4 regions of the Arthrobacter sp. CAN_C5 genome follow, and region 3 is predicted to be linked to each of the others. Evidence: predicted binding sites of a transcription regulator. Region 3 holds the regulator's gene; each other region holds the start of a gene.
What was found. The regulator LexA, encoded in region 3, represses DNA repair genes until DNA is damaged. The targets are predictions, from matches to a motif close to TCGAACANNTGTTCGA.
Positions count from the first base shown of each region.

Region 1: a site for LexA is predicted at 1,202-1,217, ahead of H4V95_RS13815 (HNH endonuclease signature motif containing protein). Genes of this name have one in related genera too.
Region 2: a site for LexA is predicted at 1,730-1,745, ahead of H4V95_RS06485 (DUF222 domain-containing protein). Genes of this name have one in related genera too.
Region 4: a site for LexA is predicted at 1,781-1,796, ahead of H4V95_RS07360 (HNH endonuclease signature motif containing protein). Genes of this name have one in related genera too.

Region 1 is NZ_JAGGMZ010000001.1:2,945,301-2,948,315, reverse strand. Features, by position in the region: gene H4V95_RS13830 (transcriptional regulator) at 67-405, opposite strand; gene H4V95_RS13825 (hypothetical protein) at 395-859, opposite strand; gene H4V95_RS13820 (hypothetical protein) at 858-1,118, shown strand; gene H4V95_RS13815 (HNH endonuclease signature motif containing protein) at 1,281-2,909, shown strand; gene H4V95_RS13810 (DUF1349 domain-containing protein) at 2,922-3,015, shown strand, end outside.
Region 2 is NZ_JAGGMZ010000001.1:1,370,840-1,373,854, forward strand. Features, by position in the region: gene H4V95_RS06485 (DUF222 domain-containing protein) at 1-1,666, opposite strand, end outside; gene nucS (endonuclease NucS) at 1,820-2,515, opposite strand; gene H4V95_RS06495 (hypothetical protein) at 2,815-3,015, shown strand, end outside.
Region 3 is NZ_JAGGMZ010000001.1:2,761,070-2,764,084, reverse strand. Features, by position in the region: gene H4V95_RS12965 (ATP-dependent DNA helicase) at 1-678, shown strand, start outside; gene lexA (transcriptional repressor LexA) at 675-1,331, opposite strand; gene H4V95_RS12955 (LysM peptidoglycan-binding domain-containing protein) at 1,784-2,143, shown strand; gene H4V95_RS12950 (histidinol-phosphate transaminase) at 2,386-3,015, shown strand, end outside.
Region 4 is NZ_JAGGMZ010000001.1:1,560,631-1,563,645, reverse strand. Features, by position in the region: gene H4V95_RS07360 (HNH endonuclease signature motif containing protein) at 270-1,769, opposite strand; gene H4V95_RS07355 (ATP-dependent DNA helicase RecG) at 1,920-3,015, opposite strand, start outside.

The DNA.
Region 1 (3,015 bases), 180 kb from region 3:
CCCGCTCCGCCACCATCAGCGGCTAGGCCGGTCTCCGCATCGGATCGATGCCAGCATGGTAAGAGGTCAGTGGCCGTAGTCGCTCGTTCCCGCTGCGATGGCCTGCAGGGCAGCGAGATGGGAATCGAAAGCGATTCTCCCCTGAGGTGTCAGGGATAGCCAGCTGACCCGACGTGCATCTGCACGGCCAGCCGAGGACGACTTCGTCATGGCGACAAAACCGCCGTCGCTCAGCACCTTCAGGTGTTTCGACAGCGCCGCGTCGCCGATGTTGAGGGAGTCCCGAATCGCTGGGAAGTCTGCACTTTTCACGTTCCGGAGAAGTCCACAGATCCTGAAACGCAACGGTGCATGAATCAGCTCGTTGAACACCGCACCCGTGGTGTCAGCAGTCTCAGCGGGCACTGCGGATCCGGTTGACGGCACTTCGCATGAAGTAGTGGGCGCCCAGGGCCCCTGCTCCGAAAGCAGCTGCAGCGGGAGCGATGACCCACCAGAGCAGGCCGAAAGATACGAGCCCCAGTGAAACGCTAAGCATGAGCAGGCAAAAGACCAAGGTCGCGGCGTAGATCAGCCACGCCGCCCAGCCGATTCTGGCCAACCTCACGCCCGTCGCCCGTTGGTAGAGGTAGACCACCAAGATTCCGACAATGATCAGCAGGGCTGAGTTGCCCGATCGGTTGTCTCCTGCCGCGGGTGAGACGACACAGATTGCCGCGAGAGCACCGAACGCAGGCGCTGCCCAGCTGGGCGTGGTCATGCGGTCGATGAGGGCTGAGCGGTCCTTGTCGACGTCGGCCAACAGCGCAGCAGCGGAGCTTGACTGATCGGCTGCTGATGGAGGCAAGTTATTTTCCATGGTGGAAAGTGTAATTACTTTCCGCTGCGGAAAGCAACTGCCATGGGCAGCGGACGACGTCGTCAACCACCGTCACGGCGCCGTCGGAGTTTGCGGCGGATTCTCTGAGGTCGAGTTGTTACGAGTCCCTGCCTGCGGCGCGAGTCTCGGGCGAGGCGGCGTGCGGGCCCTCACCCCGGAGGCAGTAAAGGGCCTTGATCTCGATTTGGTGATCCTGGTGATCCTGGTTGATCCGGAGGCTTTGGTGCGGACTCCCTGATGCTCTCCAATTTGATGCGCCGGCGCCCTCATGAACTATGAATATGGGGGCTATTTCAGCGGCCGCGGAGTGACTATCTGGGTTCGAATATTTGTTCGAGAGGTTTGTCCACATAGCCCTTAGTTCCGCAGGAATGTCGGTGGGGTTTGGGACAATAGAGGTATGGAAGGCAGGGCAGCTCCATCACCGAAACGGAGGGGAATCCCCTCCCGGGTGACGGCTGCGCGGGGAGCCTCGGGTGCTTGTCGTGAACCTGAGCGCGGCCGACTCTCTGGTGCTGCGGACGGCATTCCTGTCGATTCTTCTTCTGCTACGTCTGCCGGTGCTGCTCCGACGAGCAACACTCCTGTGAGCACCCTTGCCGGGGTTGGCCGTGAGCGTTCCACCCGGGCCCTTGCCGAAGCGCTGAACTCTCTGAAACCGGCTCGGGATGCGGTGGGGTTGATTGATCAGTTGCGGGAGTTGGAGGATCTGAAGTCGGCGATTGCTGGGGTGCAGGCCCGGATCACGGTTGCGATTGACGTCGCTGAACGCGACACCCAAACCCTCGCCGGGGTACCCGCCGCCGAGCGAGGCAAAGGGGTGGGGGCGCAGGTCGCGTTGGCGAGGCGTGAGTCCCCGTCTCGGGGCAGCCGGCTCCTCGGTTTGGCGCGGGCGCTGGTGACGGAGATGCCCCACACGCTGGCGGCCCTTCACACGGGTCAGTTGAATGAGTGGCGGGCGACCCTGTTGGTGAAAGAGACTGCGTGCCTCAGTAGTGTTGACCGTGCTGCCGTGGATGAAGAGCTATCAGCTGATACGGGTAGGTTCACCGGGTGTGGGGATAAGGCGATCATCGCAGCGGTGAAGGCAGCCGCGTACCGGCGGGATCCCCGGTCGGTGGTGAACCGGGCCGCCCACGCCGTGACGGAGCGGTGTGTGAGTATCCGGCCGGCACCGGACACCATGGCCTATTTGACCGCGTTGCTTCCGGTGAAGGAAGCCGTCGCCACCTACGCCGCGTTGACTCGTCACGCTGACACGGTCCGGGGTGCTGGTGACCCGAGGTCTAGGGGTCAGGTGATGGCCGATACCCTCGTCGAACGCGTCACCGGTGTCCCCGGGGGTATCAGCCGGGTCGAGTTGCAGCTCATCATGACCGACCGTGCCCTCTTCCAAGGCGACAGCGAACCAGCCAGGATCCCCGGCTACGGCATCGTCCCCTCCAGCTGGGCACGAAACCTCATCCAGGCAGAAACACCGACCAGCCCAGCAACCAGCCCAGCAAACAGCCAGGACGGAACGAAAAGTTCGACCGGGTCAGGGTCAGCTGGTGGCACTGGCACTGGTCCGAAAGGTCAAAGCCGGTCGGGGCAAGGAGGTTCGGCTTTCGACGTGTGGTTGCGTCGCCTCTACACGGCACCATCGACCGGGGACCTGGTGGCGATGGATTCCACGGCCCGGCTCTTCACGAAAGCGCAACGCCGGTTTATCACCGCCCGGGATGACACCTGCCGGACCCCGTACTGCGACGCCCCGATCTGCCACATCGATCACATCGTCCCCTGGCATCGCGGCGGGCCGACATCGATCGGCAATGGGGCTGGACTCTGCGAAGCATGCAACCACACCAAAGAACACCCCGGCTGGGCTGTAGCCCCCGCACCCGGACCGAGACATCAGCTCAAAACCACCACCCCCACCGGCCACACCTACCACTCCACCGCACCACCCCTACCCGGAGAGCGGCCCGGCCCGCGACGGGAACGAAGTCTCGGTGGGGGAGCCTTGTCCCAGCAGCCGGGCTCCTGAAAGAGTGATGACATGAGAACTGTCGCGTGGTCCGAGGGACGCTGGACAACAGAGCCAGAGAATGTGCGCACCTCCGATGAGGGACTATTCGTGACCGCTAAGGAGG
Region 2 (3,015 bases), 1.4 Mb from region 3:
TCGCGTTGCCGGGTAGGGGTGGTGCGGTGGAGTGGTAGGTGTGGCCGGTGGGGGTGGTGGTTTTGAGCTGATGTCTCGGTCCGGGTGCGGGGGCTACAGTCCAGCCGGGGTGTTCTTTGGTGTGGTTGCATGCTTCGCAGAGTCCTGCCCCGTTCGTGATCGATGTCGGCCCGCCCCGATGCCACGGGATGATGTGGTCGATGTGGCGGATCGGGGCGTCGCAGTACGGGGTCCGGCAGGTGTCATCCCGGGCAGTAATAAACCGGCGTTGCGCTTTGGTGAAGAGCCGGGCCGTGGAATCCATCGCCACCAAATCCCCGGTCGATGGGGCGGTGTAGAGGCGACGTAACCAGACGTCGAAAGCACGGTGTGCGGCGGAGTCGCTTGGATCCTTCCGGCCAGTGCCAGTGCCAGTGCCGCCAGCTGGCCCTGCCCCGGCCGAATCTGCCCGACCGATTGCTGGGCTGGTTGGACCGCCCTGGCTGATTGCTGGCTCAGCACCCGGTTCGGTTGTGGTGGGACGCTGGCCTGTTGGTGTGCCTGAGCCTTCTAGAATGCCCGGGCCTGTTGGTGTCCGTGGGCTGGTCGGTGTCTCTGCCTGAAGGAGGTTGCGTGCCCAGCTGGAGGGGACGCTGCCGTAGCCGGGGATCCTGGCTGGTTCGCTGTCGCCTTGGAAGAGGGCACGGTCGGTCATGATGAGCTGCAACTCGACCCGGCTGATACCCCCGGGGACCCCGGTGACGCGTTCGACGAGGGTATCGGCCATCACCTGACCCCGGGACCTGGGGTCACCGGCACCCCGGACCGTGTCAGCGTGACGAGTCAACACGGCGTAGGTGGCGACGGCTTCCTTCACCGGAAGCAACGCGGTCAGATAGGCCATGGTGTCCGGTGCCGGCCGGATACTCACACACCGCTCCGTCACAGCGTGGGCGGCCCGGTTCACCACCGACCGGGGATCCCGCCGGTACGCGGCTGCCTTCGCAGCGGCGACGACCGCCTTATCCCCGTATCCGGTGAACCTACCCGTATCAGCTGATAGCTCTTCATCCACGGCAGCCCGGTCAGCACTACTGAGGCACGCGGTCTCTTTCACCAACAGGGTCGCCCGCCACTCATTGAGCTGACCCGTGTGAAGGGCCGCCAGTGTGTGGGGCATCTCCGTGACCAGCGCCCGCGCCAAGCCGAGGAGCCGGCTGCCGCGGGACGGGGATTCACGCCTGGCTAATGCGACCTGCGCCCCCACCCCTTTGCCCTGTTCGGCGGCGGGTACCCCGGCGAGGGTTTGGGTGTCGCGTTCAGCGACGTCGATCGCAACCGTGATCCGGGCCTGCACCCCAGCAATCGCCGACTTCAGATCCTCCAACTCCCGCAACTGATCAATCAACCCTGCCGCATCCACCGCCGGTTTCAGGGAGTTCAGCGCTTCGGCCAGGGCTAGGGTGGAACGCTCACGGCCAACCCCGGCAAGGGTGCTCACAGGAGTGTTGCTCGTCGGAGCAGCACCGGCAGACGTAGCAGAAGAAGAATCGACAGGAATGCCGTCCGCAGCACCAGAGAGTCGGCCGCGCTCAGGTTCACGACAAGCACCCGAGGCTCCCCGCGCAGCCGTCACCCGGGAGGGGATTCCCCTCCGTTTCGGTGATGGAGCTGCGCTGCCTTCCATACCTCTATTGTCCCAAACACCACCGACATTCCTGCGGAACTAAGGGCTATGTGGACAAACCTCTCGAACAAAGTTTCGAACGAAAGGTTGGCACCCGATATCCGGTTATCTACACCCGATCATCGGCATCTGATAGCCGCCTCAAGGGTCAGGCTAGAAGAGGCGTGACTCGACGTCGTCTACCCCACGCATCATGTCGTAATCCAACGTCAGGCAGTCGATACCCCGATCCAGGGCCAGCACGCGTGCCTGTGGTTTGATCTGCTGTGCCGCAAAGATTCCCCTGACCGGAGACATCAGGGGATCCCGATTAAGGAGTTCGAGGTACCTGGTCAGCTGTTCAACACCATCGATGTCGCCCCGGCGCTTGAGCTCAATGGCCACAGTGGCTCCTGAGGCATCACGGGCAAGGATATCCACGGGCCCGATGGCGGTCATGTACTCACGGCGAATCAGCGTAAAACCGGCGCCAGCGAGATGGATCTGCTCAGCCAGAAGGCGCTGCAGATCTGCCTCAACGCCGTCCTTGACCAGGCCGGGATCCACTCCCAGATCATGCGAAGTCTCGTGAATGAGCTCATGAATATTGATTACCAGGCGGTCGTCGGTCTTGGCATGCTGCACGTTCCACACTTCGGTGACACCCAGCTCGGTGTCCGCCTCGTCGGGAGTGACAATGCGCAGGGTGGCTGGCGGGCTCATCCAGTTGAGGGGCTTGTAAGAGCCGCCGTCGGAGTGGACCAATACTGACCCGTCGGCCTTGACCATCAGCAGTCGGGTGGCCAAGGGCAGGTGGGCCCGGAGGCGGCCGATGTAATCGACTGAGCACTGGGCTACAACTAAACGCACGTATTGCCATCCAATTCGCTGAGTGGTTTGGGGGTACCTAAATCGTCCCACAATGCGCAGAGAACCCCTGCCCCCGAAACTAAGGCAGGGAGTGCCGGAAGGTGGCTGGTGCTCGGCGGCTACTGCGGCCTGTCGGGCCGCGAGCACTATTCAGACGATGTAGGCAAGCAGCCCCAGACCCAGCGGCTCGTCGTGATGTCGGCAGTTTCGGAAGGTTCGGAGACCGTCGCGGGCGCGTCGCTGAGGTGGGTCAGAATATCTCGTCTTATTCGATCCGATTCATCGGGCAGACTAGGTCTATGCCGCGTTCCAACCGTCCCCGTCGTCCCGGGAAGCCAACAGCTCAGCCCGGGCGCAAGACCGGCCCGGTGCCCGAGATCGATCTTGAGCGGGCGCGGGCTGGCATTCCGACCCACGAAAGCGCGCCCGACGGCGAGTGGTCGGTGCGCCGGATCACCGAGCGCAACGCTGCCAAGGACTATGTATGTCCGGGCTGCCAC
Region 3 (3,015 bases):
TCTGCGCCCTCCTGGACCGGGGTCGACGTCGGCAGTCCGTTCGACTACCCGAAGCAGGGCGTGCTCTACGTGGCGAAGGATCTGCCCAAGCCTGAGCGTGGCACCTCGCCGGCCCAACTCGATGAGCTGGAGGTGCTTCTCAAGGCCTCCCGGGGTGGGGCACTCGGGTTGTTCTCGTCCCGCCGCGCCGCGGAAGAAGCGGCAGAGGCGCTGCGACCCCGGGTCGACTTCGACATCCTGTGCCAGGGCGACTCCTCGATGTCCGCCCTGGTCAAGCAGTTTTCCGATGAGCCGGACACCTGCCTGTTCGGCACCATGTCGTTGTGGCAGGGAGTGGACGTGCCCGGCAGGTCCTGCCGACTCGTGACCATCGACCGGATTCCGTTCCCCCGGCCCGACGACCCCCTGATGACAGCCCGGACGAGGGCGGTGGCCAAGGCTGGCGGCAACGGCTTCATGAGCGTTTCCGCGACGCATGCGGCTGTCCGGCTCGCCCAGGGCGCCGGACGGCTGATCCGCGCGACCGAAGACAAGGGGGTGGTGGCGATCCTGGACTCCAGGCTGGCCAACGCACGGTACGGCTCGTTCCTACGTGCCGCACTTCCCCCGTTCTGGTCCACCACCGATCGCGCGACGGCGCTAGGGGTCCTGGAGCGTCTGGCTGGCGAGCCCCGCTAGAGGGCGCGCATCACCGAGACGACCTTGCCCATAATGGTGGCCTGATCGCCGAGGATCGGCTCGTACTGGGTGTTCTGCGGCAGGAGCCAGGTGTGGCCGTCACGCTGGCGGAACGTTTTCACCGTCGCCTCGTCGTCCAGCAGTGCTGCCACGATGTCACCGTTCTGGGCTTCCTGCTGCCGACGGACCACCACCCAGTCGCCGTCGCAGATCGCCGCGTCGATCATTGAGTCCCCATAAACGCGAAGCATGAACAGGTCGCCGTGGCCCACCAGCTGCCGCGGCAGCGGCATGACGTCCTCGACCACTTGGTCCGCGAGGACGGGCCCACCAGCAGCAATCCGGCCGACCATGGGAACCATTGCAGCGTCAATGGCACCGCCGATCTCGGTTGGAGCTCCCGCAGCGGTCCCAGCGGCGGCGCCCTTCTGGTCGTGATCAAGGGTGAGGGGCAGCAGGATCTCCATCGCGCGGGGCCGCTTCGGATCCCGCCTTAGGTACCCCATCCTTTCCAGCTGCGAGAGCTGGTGGGTGACGCTTGACAGGCTCGCCAGCCCCACCGTGTCTCCGATCTCGCGCATGGACGGGGGATAGCCGTTGGTGCCGATCGCCCGCTGGATGGTCTCCAGGATTTTCTTCTGCCGGACGGTCATTCCCTTGGGCACCTGCCGACCCCGGGGGCGGCCACGGGCGGGGAGGGCCGTGGGAGCCAGGTCGGAGGTCTGTTCATCCAGTGGTCCGTCGGACTCTTTCACGGTCGCTGTCCCTTCGATAAGAATCCAGGTGACCCGGCGGATCCTGATGTTTTCAGGGGCCGAGCTTATTTTGTCAGTGGCGGATGATGTGCTGATTTCTGCTGGAACCAAACCATCATCCTTGCCCTAACGGTATGGGAGTTAGGACACGTTTTCAAACATTTGTTCGATCGTGTCTCGACAAAGTTCGTCAATGAGTGCTAAAAATAAACAAGCAGTAATTCGAAGATAAGTTCGAACAAAACGGGTTCACCCGGTTTTACAGTCGAACAGGATCCCCGGCCCGTTGGCCGGGCCCGGCCGCAGCGCCGGGATCGAATGGACTGATTCGAGTACAGAGAGGTGTATCCATGTCTGTCATCACCACACACCAAGATTCCCCCGCCCGTGACACCAGCCGCGCAAAACTGCGGCTCACCCGCCGCGGCAGGCTCCTGTTGGTCGGCCTGCCGATCGTGCTGCTGGCATCAGCCGCCCTCATGTTGTCCGGCTTCTTCAACTCCCCGGCGAAGGCCTCCAGCGAACACGGTGAATTCACCCAGACCGTCAGCGTGAGCGTAGCCTCCGGCGAAACCATCTGGCACCTGGCCACCGAGTTTGCTCCCGAGCGGGACCCACGCGACGTCGTGGCCGAGATCGTCGAACTGAACAGCCTCAGCACCTCGGTACTGCAGGCTGGGCAGCAGCTGGATATCCCGTCCGGACGGTGACCCGCAGCACCCTCGCAGAAGCACCCTCGCAGCGCAATTCACTGCCGGCCCGTCAGGTCACTGCCGGCCCGTCAATATAGCCAACCCGGTCCGCCAGCTTTCGGCCGCCGACGCGGTGCGCCAACGGTTGTGCGCTTACCTGCCAACATGGACTTGCCTGTCAGCGTGGCCTTGCAGGTGGTAGCGCGGACTTGCAGGTGGCCCGATTCTGTACTGGCGGGCTCCGCGCTTAACCTTGAGAGGTGAGCGAACAGTTTGAGCGGTTGAGCCGATTGCCCCTACGCGACGATCTCCGGGGGAAGCACCCTTACGGTGCCCCCCAGCTGGACGTCCCGATCCTCCTGAATGTCAACGAGAACACCTACGGGGTCCCGGACGAGGTGCGGGAGGCAATCATCGCTGCGATCAGCCATGAGGTCGGCGGCCTGAACCGGTACCCGGACCGGGAGTTCACCGAGCTCCGCACCAACCTGGCCCGGTACCTGGGCCACGGGCTGACTCCGGACAACCTCTGGGCGGCGAACGGGTCCAATGAGGTGCTGCAGCACCTTCTGCAGGCTTTCGGGGGGCCGGGTCGGTCCGCGATTGGCTTCCCGCCGACCTACTCCATGTATCCGCTCCTTGCCAGCAGCACCGGCACCCGGTACATCGCCGGGGAAGGAAACGGGCAGTTTGATCTCAGTGCCGGCGATGCTGCCCGCCAGGTACAGCAGTCCGGGGCAAACATCGTTTTCCTTTGCTCGCCCAACAATCCCACCGGTTCCGCCCTTGGGCTGGACGTCGTGGAAGCCGTTTATGAGGCCAGCGAGGACGCCCAGGCGATCGTGATCGTCGATGAAGCCTACGCAGAGTTTGCCCACACCGGCACGGTC
Region 4 (3,015 bases), 1.2 Mb from region 3:
CCGCCAATTCAGAGTCGGTGGCCCCCACTGATTCGAACACTCTCTATTCGACAGCCGGCACAGCCCACAGCACAGAGTCGAAGGTCCCGCAGCGCCGGGTAAGAGTCGGGATGTCCGCGCAGTTCCGAGAGAACCGAACGTCTGTCGCAATCACTCGACGAATGGCATGGCATGAGTGAGTTGCCCGGTGAAGCCCCCAAGAGTGGAGTCAACAAGTGCCAATGAGAAAAGCCTCTGGTGGGGGCGGGCTTGGCAAGTCTGGCAGGGCTTCAACTCGTCAGCAATGGATTGTGACCCGGCGGCGGGTGGGGATGATCCCGGTGATAGTGGTTCTGTCGAGGTCTCTGCGTCGGATCGATATACCGGGGAGGAATGAACCATGGAATCCGGCTCTTCAGCTCGATTCTCCACTCCTCCTGGTGAAGCAAATGGTGATGCCTGCTGCACAACAACACTCCGTTATCCACGGTGGTTGGGCCACCTTGACTCCACGGAATGATGTGATGCCCCTCGGTCCAGGGCGACGGCATCATGCAGTCCGGAAACGCGCATCCACCATCCCGCGCTGTCAACGCCTTTCGGAGAATGGGAGGAAACAGCCGACGAGGATTCCCCACATCCAGAATCTGTCCTTCTGTTCCCAGCACCACCGGTAGAACATTCGCATCGCAGGCAATCCGACGAATCGCCCGAGCACTGATCAAACCGCCAAATGCTGCATGACCGGCTCGACCAACATCGGCCACCAAGTCCTTGTAATTGATGGTGACCAGCACCTGCGGCCTCATCCCTCCGGCATCGGAAAGCTTGTTGCTGGCCAAAGCAATACGACATGCACCTACCAGGCCATCCAGCAGCTGCTGCGCCCATGTCGACCGATCAAGTTCATCCTCTGGAGCGTTCCCTGTTCCTGGCATAGGGGAATCTTTCTGGACACCATCCAGCTTTTCGGCTTCGGCGGTTGATAGTCCTGCCCTGGCCCGTGGATTGGTGGCTGAATACATCACCGTGATCAGGTCTTCGAACTGATCGTCGGTCGCCGAGATCTCCATGAAGCGCAGACCATGACGCTTGCCCCTTAGGAAGACTCCCTGCCGTGCTCGCAGAACCTCTTCCGTCGGCTCAGAACCATCAGGATTGAGCAAACTTTCCCACCGCTGGATCAGTACCCTGAGCACGTCCACATCCGACAGGACTGCTTGCCGAGTCAAAGTGGCTTCCATCTCATCCAGGTCTTTGGACGAAGCAAAAGGCCTGACTCTCTCCATCGCCGCACTGATTAGGCTGGCAGCCTGGCTACTGACTTCCGATCGAGCAATTGCAGCTCCCAGGTGTTCCAGCCGCGGAGCAAGCGGCTGGCCATTCAACTGAACCGTGGGTAAAACCTGGCTGGATACACGGATCCGTCTCTTCGCGTCGCTCTTACTGATTCGCAACGTGTTCCGAAGATACTCGGCGTTGTCTCTGCACCCCGTACGGTTCAGGGATCCCGTGGAGGAATCGCCGTCAGACACTCCAAGACTTAGCCGCTGATCGGATTCGCCAACAACTGCCACATTCTGATGTTCCACCGCATGTGCGGCAATCAGCTGGAGTTGCTCCGCAGTTCTGGCGAGCTGTTCGATAGCCACCGCCGTTTCGGCGAGTTTGCGGGTAGGCATCACCATACTCTCCGAACGAAATGAGTCAGCGATCCCCGCAAGTTCGGTGTTCAGCCAAGCTAAATACCGAGGGGTATCGGTCTGCTGCTCGAACGGGCTGATTGCCATGATCAATTCTATCGAACATAGATTCGAACAAGATAGCGAAGATGGCCAGTGTGGAGGAGGAGTCGCCCACTTGTCCTCCACAGCATCAGGGCCGCCATCACGGACCCATGGCGGGGTGACGCTGACACCGAAGTCCCGCACCCACGAAGGCTAGCCCCGCTCCAGGAACGCTTCCTTCTCGGGATTCAGGTACAGATCCATTGCCTCGGCAAGGTCGGGATGATCCACCAGATCGAGATCGTCAGCCACGATCTGCTGTGCATCTTCGCGTGCCTTCTCGATGATCTTCACGTCTTTGACTACCCGAAGGAACTTCAACGCCGACCGTCCGCCGGACTGTGATGCACCCAGAATGTTGCCTTCGCGCCTGAGCTCAAGATCTTTCTGTGACAGTTCGAAGCCGTCGGTAGTCGAGGCGACAGCCGCCAGTCTCTCCCTGCTGGGATGCTCGGGGTCGAGCTGTGTCACCAGCAGACAGGTTCCGGGATGCCCGCCCCGACCTACTCGGCCCCTCAGCTGATGCAGCTGGGAAATACCAAACCGGTCCGCATCCATGATGACCATCAGCGTGGCATTGGGAACGTCCACACCGACCTCGATCACCGTGGTGGATACCAGGAGTTGGATACTGCCGTCATTGAAGCGGGCCATGGTGGCGCTCTTCTCGGCGGGATCCAGACGTCCATGCAGCATTCCCATCGACATGCCCCGCAGCGAGGGTACGTCTTGGAGTGTCTCGAACAACTCGTTGACCGACGTCAATTCCTGCTGAGGACCCCTGTTATCCGACAGCGCGTCTGGCGAGTAGAGCTCCAGCGCCGTGGAGTCCTCTTCCTGGTCGCCAATCTTGGGACACACCACGTACACCTGACGTCCGGCGTCGATCTCCTCCCTGGCCCGCGCCCAGATGCGCTCAATCCAGTCGGGATGTTCGGTGAGACCTACCTGATGGGTAGTGATCGGTGCCCTTCCTGCGGGCAGCTCGGTCAAGGTCGACACGTCCAAGTCACCAAACACCGTCATCGCGACCGTCCGGGGAATGGGGGTCGCGGTCATCACCAGCACGTGCGGCGAATTGGTGGCCTTGGATCGCAACACGTCGCGTTGCTCGACGCCGAATCGGTGCTGTTCATCCACCACGATGAGCCCGAGGTCGAAGAAGCTCACATTCTCGGACAGCAGGGCATGGGTCCCGATCACAATCCCGGCCTCACCCGTCGCCGCGTCCAGCATTGCCTGTTTACGC